DNA from 3 places in the Bacillus silvicola genome. Region 3 is predicted to be linked to each of the others. Evidence: riboswitches for the same ligand, from Rfam matches in the RefSeq annotation. Region 3 holds a riboswitch; each other region holds the start of a gene.
The links. Region 3 has a riboswitch for magnesium ahead of mgtE (magnesium transporter). Riboswitches for the same ligand answer to the same signal wherever they lie in the genome.

Region 1 (3,874 bases), 410 kb from region 3:
ATATAATCAAGCAACAGGGAATACAGATCGTGCTGCTTCATGGCATTTTACAGTGGATGATAAAGAGATTTATCAACATCTACCTTTAGATGAGAACGGGTGGCATGCAGGTGATGGAACGAATGGAACTGGAAATAGACAATCCATTGCAATTGAAATTGCTGTAAATAGTGATGGGAACTATGATAAAGCTGTGGATAACGCTCGTAAATTAACAGCATATTTGATGAGGGAGTTAGATATTACTATAGATCATGTGGTTAAACATCAAAATTGGAGCGGGAAAATTTGTCCATCAAAAATGATTAAAAGAGATGCTTGGAATGATTTCTTAGTTGGTACAAAAAACTATTATAACGCTAACAATAAAGATGATATTACCGGTGGTTGGTATGAAAAGGATATTCGTGAATTAGCATCGCAAGGGATTATGGTAGGAGATGGACAAGGTTCATATTGGCCGGATCGTCTTGTTACTCGAGCAGAATTTGCAACACTTATTACTAGATCCTTAAAGTTGCCTGAGGGTACTTCAAACTTTACGGATCTTAATACGGCAAACCCCTCATTAATAGATGGAATTAATCGTGCAGCAGCAGCTGGAATCATAAATGGTAGAGGAGATAATATTTTTGCTCCAAATGACACAATTAAGCGTGATGAAGTGGTCATTATGATTGATCGAGCGTTACAATATAAAAATATTATTGGAAAGCTAGTAGACTTGCCTTTTACTGATCAGAACTTAGCGTATGATAAACAAGCTGTACAACGTGTTTATGGACTAGGGATTGTAAAAGGAAATGAAAAAAATGAATTTATGCCCAAAGGTACAGCCACTCGCGGAGAAGCCGCTGCCTTTCTGAATAGAATGCTACATGTATTAAATAATGATAACAATAATACAATAGGTGTTGTTACCATAACTGGTTCTGGAGTAAATCTGCGCAAGGGACCCGGGACGGCTTATGAAGTAATTCGTAAACTAAATAAAAATGAATCATATTCTGTATATAAGGAACAAAATGGATGGTTAAGTATTGATGATGATCAATGGGTATATTATGACCCGAGTTATATCCTTTTTACTAAAAATAAATAGTGACTAAAAGACTCGTGTAAAACAGAAAGTATTCTTGTTAGCAAGAATGCTTTCTGCTTTTTTATATTTAAATTTCAAATATTGCGAGAGATTTATATAAGGAAATCTATAAATCATTTCATTTGTATAAATCTTGTTTGCACTAATAAGTAAATTAAATGTTGTGTGTTTATCTAATGTGAAAATAATGAGTTTAAAATTCATCCCTTTTCAAGATACAGATTATATCGAAAGTGAGAGGAAATCAAGTTGAAATTTTTGTTATCTATCAGACGTTTTTGTTTTAAATATTTTACTTTTACACCAATCTTCAATTATAAAGCGTCGGGACACGTGTAATAATAAAAAATTAATTTTATAGTTTAGAAAATTTAACGCATAAATTGTAAAGTTCGTTGTATGAATATAAATTAGTATACAGTTGTTTATATCTATGATTTGGGAATGGTATGATATCAAAAAATGAAGAAATAAGTTTTATTATTACTTGACAAGCTCAAAAATAGTGGATATGCTTTAACACGAAACGAACAAAAAATTTTAAATATTTATAACCTGTTAGGTGAGGCTCCTATACAAACACAGGCTATTGCCCAAAAATATCGAAAGATGCCAATGGGTAGAACAGGAATTGTCGGATTAAGGCTCTTCTTAAGATAGCTAAGTGATGAATGATTCATCCTTTACGTTGTATAGTGCCAAAACTCAACTAGGGGGGAATGAGCTTTATTTAGCTATGTCTTTTTTAAATCAACCTCCTTTAGTTGAATCACTAGGGGAGGTTTTTTATATGCAAAATTTTATTTGTAATAAATCTCTTAAAAAAGGGGGGAAAACTAATGATTGATGATATTGATCCCATATTTATTAAGAAATTTGTTTTCCCAGAAGTGGGAAAATGACTAAATAGTACTACTGTCCTTAAGGAGGAATTACGATGAAAAAATATTTACAACAATTATTAACGACAAAAGACATACACCTAGTGCGAGAACTTTTAAAAACTCAGTCCTATGATATTGCAATGGGAATGAAAGATTTTCATCATGAAGATCAGATATCTTTAATGAAATGTTTTCCTATTGAAAAAGGAGCGAAAATTCTTAGTTACCTTACTCCAGAGGAGCAATATAATATTTACACCAACTTGTCTGTGGATAAAGGGGAAAAGCTATTAGCTAGGCAATCCATTGATGACCTCGTTGATGTAATTCTTTCAATTCATCCACTTCAGGCTGAAAAATTGATACAACTTTTATCTGAAGAATCTCAACAAAAAATTAGAGATCTGCTGGTTTTTCAACCTGGAACAGCGGGCAGCCTGATGACAATTGACTATATCGCTGCCAGGGAAAATTGGAAAGTGAAAGATACGCTGTCGCATATTAGGAAAATTGGGGCAGGGGTAGAATCTATATCGTATATTTATGTTCTTGATACACGTGGACAGCTTAATGGAATTGTTTCTATTCGTGAATTATTGCTAGCATCAGATGATAAGACTCTATCATCAATAATGGCATCAGATGTTATTTCAGTTTCAGTAGACTTAGACCAACAAGAAGCTGTACAAAAGCTAATGGATTATGATTTATCCGCTATACCTGTAACAACGATGGAAAACCGGATGGTAGGTATTATAACCTTTGATGATGCAATGGATGTTTTCGAAGAAGAAGCAACCGAAGATATTCAAAAATTAGGAGGAAGTACCCCATTAGATAAGCCATATTTCGAAACCTCTATTTGGCATATATACCGTAAACGTATAGGTTGGTTATTACTTCTGTTTGTAGCAGAAGCATATACTGGTTCTGTACTTCGACATTATGAAGAAACTTTGACTCATGTAGTTGCACTGGCTTTCTTTATTCCATTGTTAATCGGAACTGGTGGAAATACAGGTACACAAGTTGTAACTACATTGGTGCGTGCTGTAGCTCTAAATGAGGTGAAATTTAAAGATATATTTCGTGTCATGAAAAAAGAGGCATTAGTAGGTGTTTTACTTGGGCTTACATTAGCCGTGGCAGCATTAATTCGTGCATACACTTTAGGCGTAGGTACTGAAGTCGCACAAGTTGTAGCTATTACAGGATTATTCATTGTTATTTGGTCGTCAATTGTTTCATCTGTATTACCTTTGATTCTAAATAAGTTAAAGCTGGATCCAGCTGTTATCTCGGGTCCGTTCATTACGACGTTAGTCGATGGGACGGGGTTAGTTCTGTACTTTACCATTGCAAAAATGCTATTAGGTTTATAAAAAATTTATGGGCCTTAATAACCCATTATATAGTTAAAACTAACTTCAAAAAAAATAAATAAAGCGTCTACACTATACTAGCGACAGACCACATTATATTCTAAAGTTTTGCTGCTAAAGAGTAAAGCTTATAAATAAATATTACTTTTTATGGTGAGAATAATACTATTTAAGTGCAATAGCGCTTCTAAATTTGATTAAAAATTCATGGTAGTTAAAAAAATGTAGTTTTAAAATTATATTTTGAAAAACAGGGGAATTTTATTGAATGGATAGGAGGTAAAGTTGTTGCGAATTAATAAAAAAAAATCTTTTTATAATCAGGAAGTACTAAGCAAAAATTATAAAATGCTAAGTGAGATTGCAAAATGTGATGTTGAGTCGACGCTAGCTTTTTTTAAAACAACGTCTCATGGACTTTCTCAGGAGGAAGCTACTAAGCGGCTTGGAGTATACGGAAAAAATAAAGTGGTTTATCAACAAAGAATCAAATGGTATATAACATT
Region 2 (3,874 bases), on a different contig from region 3:
GCATGTAGCCTACAATAAATTATAATCTGCCCTCATTATAGCTTGTTTTTAATAAAACGCTTACTTTTAATGAATTTTAAAAGTTCTGAATAACAATTTGTTTTTGCTATTTGTACCACTCGTATGTCGTCTGACTTATATAACAGTTTTTCTAAATAATCGGTAATATGTATTTTTATCCTATATCTTCACATCATTAAAACTTTCTGTTTCATCCAATATAGACATAAAATGATAACAGTTTTATTTTAATTTTTTTTAGAAATAAAAAAATGGCAACTTTTCGTCACCATTTTTTCACACCATTATTATCTTTCTACTGGAAATAATTTCAAATCCATAGCTATTTCTGTATTTGAAAATAGCTCTCTTGCCTCTTTCAATAATTCCTTATATGTATCCCCTTGATAACGAGAACTAATATGAGTCAATATTAATCGTTTTGCATTTGCCTGAAGTGCAATACTCGCAGCTTGCTTAGATGTGGAATGAAAATAATCATACGCTTGTTGTTCATCTTCTGCCGCAAAAGTTGCTTCATGAACAAGTACGTCAGCGTCTTGTGCCAGCTCTCTACTCGCTTCACAATATCTTGTATCACCTAAAATAGTAATGATTCTTCCCTTTTGAGGCGGACCAATAAAATCTTTTCCATTTAGTATCGTACCATTTTCTAATTCAACTACTTCTCCATCTTTTAAACGTTTAAAGAGTGGACCGGGTTTCACACCCATCTCCAGCAATTTATCGACTAAAAGAGCACCCTGTATATCTTTCTCTACAATACGATACCCAAAACATTCAATACCATGTGACAATCTTTTCGTTTCCACATAAAATTCATTATCTTCAAACACAGTACCTTCTTCTGTTATCTCAACAACTTCAAGTGGGTATTTCACATGTGTCGTACTTACTGATAATGCCACTTCAATAAATTGTTTAATTCCTTTTGGCCCATACACTGTTAAAGGTGTAGTCCCTCCTTGAAACGAACGGCTTCCTAATAAACCAGGCAATCCAAAAATATGATCACCATGTAAATGCGTAATAAATATTTTTTCAATGCGGCGTGGACGTACTGATGTATGTAATATTTGATGTTGCGTCGCCTCGCCACAATCAAATAACCAAGTCTGTCCTCGTTCTTCTAGCAATTGCAGAGCAATCGCTGAAACATTCCTTCCTTTCGAAGGAACACCTGCACCAGTTCCTAAAAATACAAATTCCACTTTCTTTCCTCCAGCTCTTTATATAATCTACCTTTCATCTTACGGAATGTTATTTCAAATGGCAAATTGAATTTACATAACCAATCATCTAGACAACTATATAACACGAACGTTATACTCGAAAAACTTAGCAACCGTTCGTGTTTTATGTTAAAATGATTATACTACATTTTAAGGGAGCGTTTTATTATGAAAGAAGCATTTCGTTTACAAACTGATTTTTCATCTTCATTTGATCGCTGGGTAAGTTCTTTCGTGTCTGATCACCCAGCACAATTAGAATGGACGACTTTGAAAGAATTAATCCATGAATATACAACAACACATACAAATGATTCGTTACCAACATATATTTCTTCAGCTTTAACATATTACGCACAACGCGTTTCAACTACAAACAGTTCAGAGATTGTTATTTTTGAAAACCCTACAATCTCGTAATCTAAAATAAAAAAGCACTGATTACAGTGCTTTTTTATTTATATCCATTAAAGTATTTATTTTCCCACCTTATTCCCCCCAAAAAAACTCCTCTTATTTCTTACTATATAGCCATCATGAATCTATTTAATTTTTCAAAAAAAGATATTGACACTACAAATCTACAGTGCTAATATTCAACTTGTAATTGAATATGGTCTCTGTTAGGTGAGGCTCCTGTATAGAGAAACGCTGCTGCCCAAAAATGTCGAGAGACGCCAATGGGTCAACAGGAAAGGTCGGAATGAAGGCCTTTTTTAACGTAGCTGGTTTCAGTACCTATGCTATACAGTGCTAAAACTCAACGAGGGAGAGGTGCGTATGTTTTGTCATACACAAAAACTGTTTTTATCTATGTTTAATAACAGTCTTTGTTGTTGACTCTTTTTGACTGCGAATTCAGACCTTTACTCGTTTTGAGTAAAGGTCTTTTTTATATCTTTATGCACCTTACTATGAAACAAACATAGCATATTCAGAAACTATTAAATTGTACGGAGGTGAGGAACAGTGGCAAGTGATGATTCGGCCCAGATACCCATATGTTTTACGTTAATATTTCACCATGTAGGTAGGAAAGAAGCTGTTCCTCCCAATTTTAAATAGTCGAGTAACAGATTGTTTCCTCCTTCATGAAAGAGGAGGAACTACCGATGTTAAATTTACAAAGACAAGAAACGAAGCATGCTTACGATCAAGATAGCATGAAAGCAAATAACGAATTATTAGTGGAAGTTGCAACACAGGATGTATACTCTGCGTTAAAACTCTTAGAAACAACACAAGATGGACTCTCTAAACAAGAAGCGTCTCGTAGACTTTCTTTATATGGTCCGAACGAAATCGCTCATAATAAAACATTGCCGTGGTACATTCAATTTCTGCTGGCATTTAAAAATCCATTTATTTTTGTTTTATTAGCTCTTGGAGCACTCTCTTTTTTCACAGATGACATACAAGGAACAATTGTCGTATCTGTAATGGTACTGCTAAGTGCAACGATTCGCTTTCTACAAGAATTCCGCTCTCAGAAAGCGGCAGATAAGTTAAAGGCTATGGTTCGAACAACCGCGAGTGTCTTTAGAATAGATGGATTTATACATGAAACAAAAAACGTAACGAATTTAAATCGAAATTATACAATAGAAATTCCAATTGAAGAACTTGTTCCTGGCGATATTATTTCACTTTCAGCCGGTGACATCGTTCCAGCTGATGTGCGTATTTTATCGGCTAAAGATTTATTTGTTAATCAGTCTTCCTTAACCGGAGAAGCACTTCCTGTAGAAAAATACGAAAACTGCTACCATACGGAAAATAAACATATATTACCGAAAAACATGAAAAAAAATTACAATCCGCTCGATATGGAAAACCTTTGCTTTATGGGTACAAATATTGTTAGCGGTAGCGCAAAAGCTGTTGTTGTTTCAACTAGTACGGATACGTATTTCGGCTCTTTAGCAAATAAGGTTATCGGAAAACGTGCAGAAACAAGCTTTGATAAAGGCGTGAACAAAGTAAGTTGGCTCTTAATCACATTCATGCTTATTATGGCACCCATCGTCCTTCTCATTAATGGATTCACAAAAGGAGATTGGCAAGAAGCTTTCTTCTTTGCTATTGCCGTTGCAGTTGGTCTTACACCTGAAATGTTACCAATGATTGTAACTGCTAATTTGGCTAAGGGTGCCGTGAACATGTCCAAACAAAAAGTAATTGTAAAACAGCTAAACTCAATTCAAAATTTAGGTGCTATGAACATCCTTTGCACGGATAAAACTGGAACTTTAACAGAAGATAAAGTCGTCCTTGTTCGTCATTTAGATCCTAATGGAAATGAATGCAATCGCGTCTTACAATTTGCGTATTTAAATAGCTTCTACCAAACTGGATTGAAAAATCTAATAGATAAAGCTGTCATTGAACATACAGAGGAAAACCATAAGTTTGATCCATCAACTTTTCAAAAGCTAGATGAAATTCCATTCGATTTCGCTCGTCGCCGCATGTCTGTTATCGTGAAAGATATTTCAGGTGAACAGACAATGGTTTGTAAAGGTGCCGTAGAAGAAATTTTATCAATTTGTAATTACACTGAAGTGGATGGGCAAATTGTCCCTCTTACTGAAGAAATGAGAGCAAATGTAAAACATCTTAGC
Region 3 (3,874 bases):
GGATTTACTCCATTTTGCATAGTAGCGGTAAACATTTTGCCATTTGGGATAATCTTTTGGTAAAGCACGCCACTGGCAGCCTGTACTCAGAACATAGAGTAGTGCATTGAACACATCATAAAGGTCATACTTTCGCGGACTTGTGCGTTTGCTAAACGTTTCTAGTTCCTCACGAATGATCTCGAATTTTTCACGGCTGATATCACTTGGATAAGACATACACTCATCTCCTGTTTTTGCATACATCCTAACATATTTATAAGACTATAAACAGGCTCTAACTTTCCTTCGAAAAGAAAACGACTATCTTTATTACTTTTAATTGTTTCTACATCAATTTCTAATGGCTGATTTTTTAATTCTTCTAATCTTTTTCCTGCTATTTTTTTATAAATATGCTCATCACTGTTTGACCATTTCGGATGATTAATTCTATCTTGCAATTTATCTAGTTCCTTTTGGGATAGGAATGTATATTTCGCATATTGTGGATGCTGAGAAGTTAGTATACTCCCAGCGATTGTTATACGAAGCTCTCGTCCATAGCTAGTACCAAATAATATTCCTATACCAATAATCATGAAAATAGAAAATAGAAGCAAAATTCGTTTGAAAATTTTTCTTAGATGTTTCATAGTTTTATCCTCCGGTATTAATTACATTCAATGAATCCTTTAAAATAGTATTTATCCCAAGGCAAAAGTGTCTGATTTTCTCATTCCTGAATTCTCCACTATATTTTAGTAATCAAGGCAAAACACTTATTCCCCATTTCGTTTTTATTTCAGTGTATATTTACAAATTTAATAACGTTTTTGCAACCATGAAATAAATTACTAATCCTGTTCCGTCAACAAATGTTGTAATAAATGGACCTGAAACAACTGCAGGATCTAGTTTTAATTTTCTTAGAATTAAAGGTAAAACAGCTGCTACAAGAGAGGCCCAAATAACAATAAATAATAAAGTAATTGCTACAACTTTTGCAACTTCTGTTCCAACTCCTAACATATAAGCACGAGTGAGCCCAGCTATCCCAAGTGCAAGTCCAAGAAGCATACCAATTGCAAATTCCTTTTTCATTACACGGAAAATGTCTTTAAATTTCACCTCTCCAATACCGATTGCACGAGTAATTGTTGCTACAACCTGTGTTCCTGTATTTCCTCCAGTACCTACTAATAACGGTACAAAGAAAGCTAAGGCAACTACTGTTTCAATTTCGTCTTCAAAATACTTTAGTACTGTACCTGTATATGCTTCAGCAACAAAAAGAAGCAATAACCATGGTAGACGTTTTAAGAAAATGCTCCAAATACTAGATTCAAAGTAAGATTGATTTAACGGTTCACTTCCGCCTAACTTTTGGATATCTTCTGTAGCTTCTGCTTCCATAACATTCATTACGTCATCAAATGTTATAATACCAATCATTTCATTATTTGCTGTTGTTACGGGTAATGCTGCTAAATTATAATTCAGTAGCTTTTTTACAACTTCTTGCTGATCAACTTCAGCGTGTACTGAAATTACCTCTCGAATCATGATAGTAGATAATATCTCTTCATCTGCTGCTAGTAATAACTCATGTATGGAAACGATTCCCTTAAGATAACCATGACTATCAAGAACATAGATATAAGATATTGATTCTACATTTTCAGAATGCTCCCTAATGTACTTCAATGTCATTTTTACTGACCAATTCCCTCTAACTGCAACAAAATCACTTGTGACAAGACTTCCTGCCGTTTCAGGTTTGAAAGCCATTAATTTTTTTACATTATGTTTTGTAATTTTATTTAAATACGCCATTAATTTAGCTTGTTTTTCCGGATGAACCGCTAGAAGTAGATCTACTGTTTCATCAATCGGTTGTAAATCTAGTAACTTTTTAGCTTTGTTTTCAGATAAGTGAATTAAGATATTATATTTTTCTTCTGTACTCAAATGTTGAAGAATTTTTGAGCTTTTTAATACAGGAATCTTATCTAGTAATATGACTTGATCTTCAATTGAAAACCGTTTTACTTCTTGCGCAACATCATACGACGGATGACGTAAAACTTTCTCTGCATCCAAATTATTTTGGGTTACAAGTAATTCATTTAATAATTTCTTCATGTTAACTCCTCCTTATATTGCTAAGGGAGACTCTAGAGTTTCATGAGTGGTTTTGTGTTATTTTATCTGTCTAAAATTTTTATTAGAGCATTAATAGTTACATTGCAATCAATTTATTATTTAGAACTACCTCCTTTTTGAATATAGACAAGATAAAAATAAATAACATTAAACAAAAAAACCTTTACTCAAAAAGGAGTAAAGGTTTTTTACAATACAAATAAATGATTATTAAGACAGCTCTGCAAAAAATCCCAGAGGTGCCTTTCTATCAAATCGTATACCACTCCCTCGTTGAGTTTTAGCACTGTATAGCATAGGTTTTTATAACCAGCTACATTAAAAAGGGCCTTAATCCGACCGTTCCTGTTGACCCATTGGCGTCTCTCGACATTTTTGGGCAGCAGCGTTTCTCTATACAGGAGCCTCACCTAACAAAGATTATTGAATTACTTCAAAATTTAAACCAGAATTTAATATTTGTCAACTAACTTTCGATTCGATTCATAATAAATTCTTTTTTAGAGCAATGTAATTCAATTCTATTGTAATTTGAAATTCAACCTAAAAGATATAAAATTTAAATACAATTAGTTCGAAGAAACGTTATAAAATATATGAAATTTCGTATAGGAAACTTATTGTTTATGATCAATTTATAACTTTATAGCAGGAGTTGAATCTTTGGTCATACCGTACTTCAAAAGAACATTATTCAAAAATCTTATTTTATGATTAAAATCTTCTTTACTGTTTATCAAATTTATATGGTTAAACTACTCAATCAAATTATACACTACAGGCCGAAAATAAGTATCTATACGAGATGATTAAATACATTTTCTCGTATTATTTCTCAAAATTCATAAAACAATAAAAAATATAAAATTAGCAATATGCTTACTTGACAAGCAAAAAAAAAGTATTTATGCTGGCTACACGAAACAAATACATAAAATTTATATTGCTAAACCTGTTAGGTGAGGCTCCTATACAAACACAGGCTATTGCCCAAAAATGTCGAAAGACGCCAATGGGTAGAACAGGAATTGTCGGATTAAGGCTCTTCTTAAGATAGCTAAGTAATCAATTTCCATTACTTTACGTTGTATAGTGCCAAAGCTCTACTAGGGGGAGGAAAGCTTTATTTAGTCATGCCAATTTAAATCCCCCCTAGTATGTAACTAGGGGGGATTTTTGCGTAAGAAAACAGGGTGTAAGCGATAGAATCTTTCAAAACAAAAATACTATTTAGTAGTTGATGAGAACAAGATTCTACTCATTAGCAAATGTAATATTAAGTGTTAATGTAAATCAGGAGGATATTAAAATGAAAAAAATATTAAAACTCGATTATCTATTGCTCCTCCCTCTATTCATAACATGTACTTTAGGTATTATCATGATGTATAGCGCGAGCTCCATTGTTGCTGTTCAACATTACGGTTATAACAGTAGGCATTTTGTTGATTCTCAATTAACAAAGCTATTTTTAGGAACAATTGGGTTAATAGTTTGTGCTATTCTCCCATATGAAATATGGAAAAAACGAATAGTCTCTATCTGTATTATGGTTGGGGGAATTTTTTTATTAATTATGGTTTTGTGGAAAGGAAAAGTGGTAAATAATGCTCAATCATGGATCTTTGGAATACAGCCAGCTGAATTTCTTAAATTAGGAACAATACTTGTAACAGCCCGTTTTTTTGCATTACGACAAGAACAAGCTAAAAAGATTTGGCGTGGTAGC

Region 1: linked by a shared signal. The riboswitch ahead of mgtE (magnesium transporter) and the one ahead of mgtE (magnesium transporter) in region 3 are both predicted to bind magnesium.
Region 2: linked by a shared signal. The riboswitch ahead of mgtA (magnesium-translocating P-type ATPase) and the one ahead of mgtE (magnesium transporter) in region 3 are both predicted to bind magnesium.

The regions. Positions count from the first base shown of each region.
Region 1 covers NZ_JBNGVC010000017.1:74,253-78,126, reverse strand. Annotated here, with positions in the region: gene ACP6L7_RS31850 (S-layer homology domain-containing protein) at 1-1,102, shown strand, start outside; M-box (ykoK) riboswitch at 1,650-1,826, shown strand; gene mgtE (magnesium transporter) at 2,040-3,368, shown strand; gene mgtA (magnesium-translocating P-type ATPase) at 3,654-3,874, shown strand, end outside.
Region 2 covers NZ_JBNGVC010000012.1:1,097,390-1,101,263, forward strand. Annotated here, with positions in the region: gene rnz (ribonuclease Z) at 309-1,232, opposite strand; gene ACP6L7_RS17575 (DUF3932 family protein) at 1,422-1,673, shown strand; M-box (ykoK) riboswitch at 1,866-2,033, shown strand; gene mgtA (magnesium-translocating P-type ATPase) at 2,366-3,874, shown strand, end outside.
Region 3 covers NZ_JBNGVC010000017.1:481,298-485,171, reverse strand. Annotated here, with positions in the region: one part of gene ACP6L7_RS33865 (IS5 family transposase) at 1-219, opposite strand, end outside; partial or broken gene ACP6L7_RS33860 (hypothetical protein) at 252-635, opposite strand; gene mgtE (magnesium transporter) at 796-2,124, opposite strand; M-box (ykoK) riboswitch at 2,403-2,570, opposite strand; M-box (ykoK) riboswitch at 3,090-3,266, shown strand; gene ACP6L7_RS33850 (FtsW/RodA/SpoVE family cell cycle protein) at 3,455-3,874, shown strand, end outside.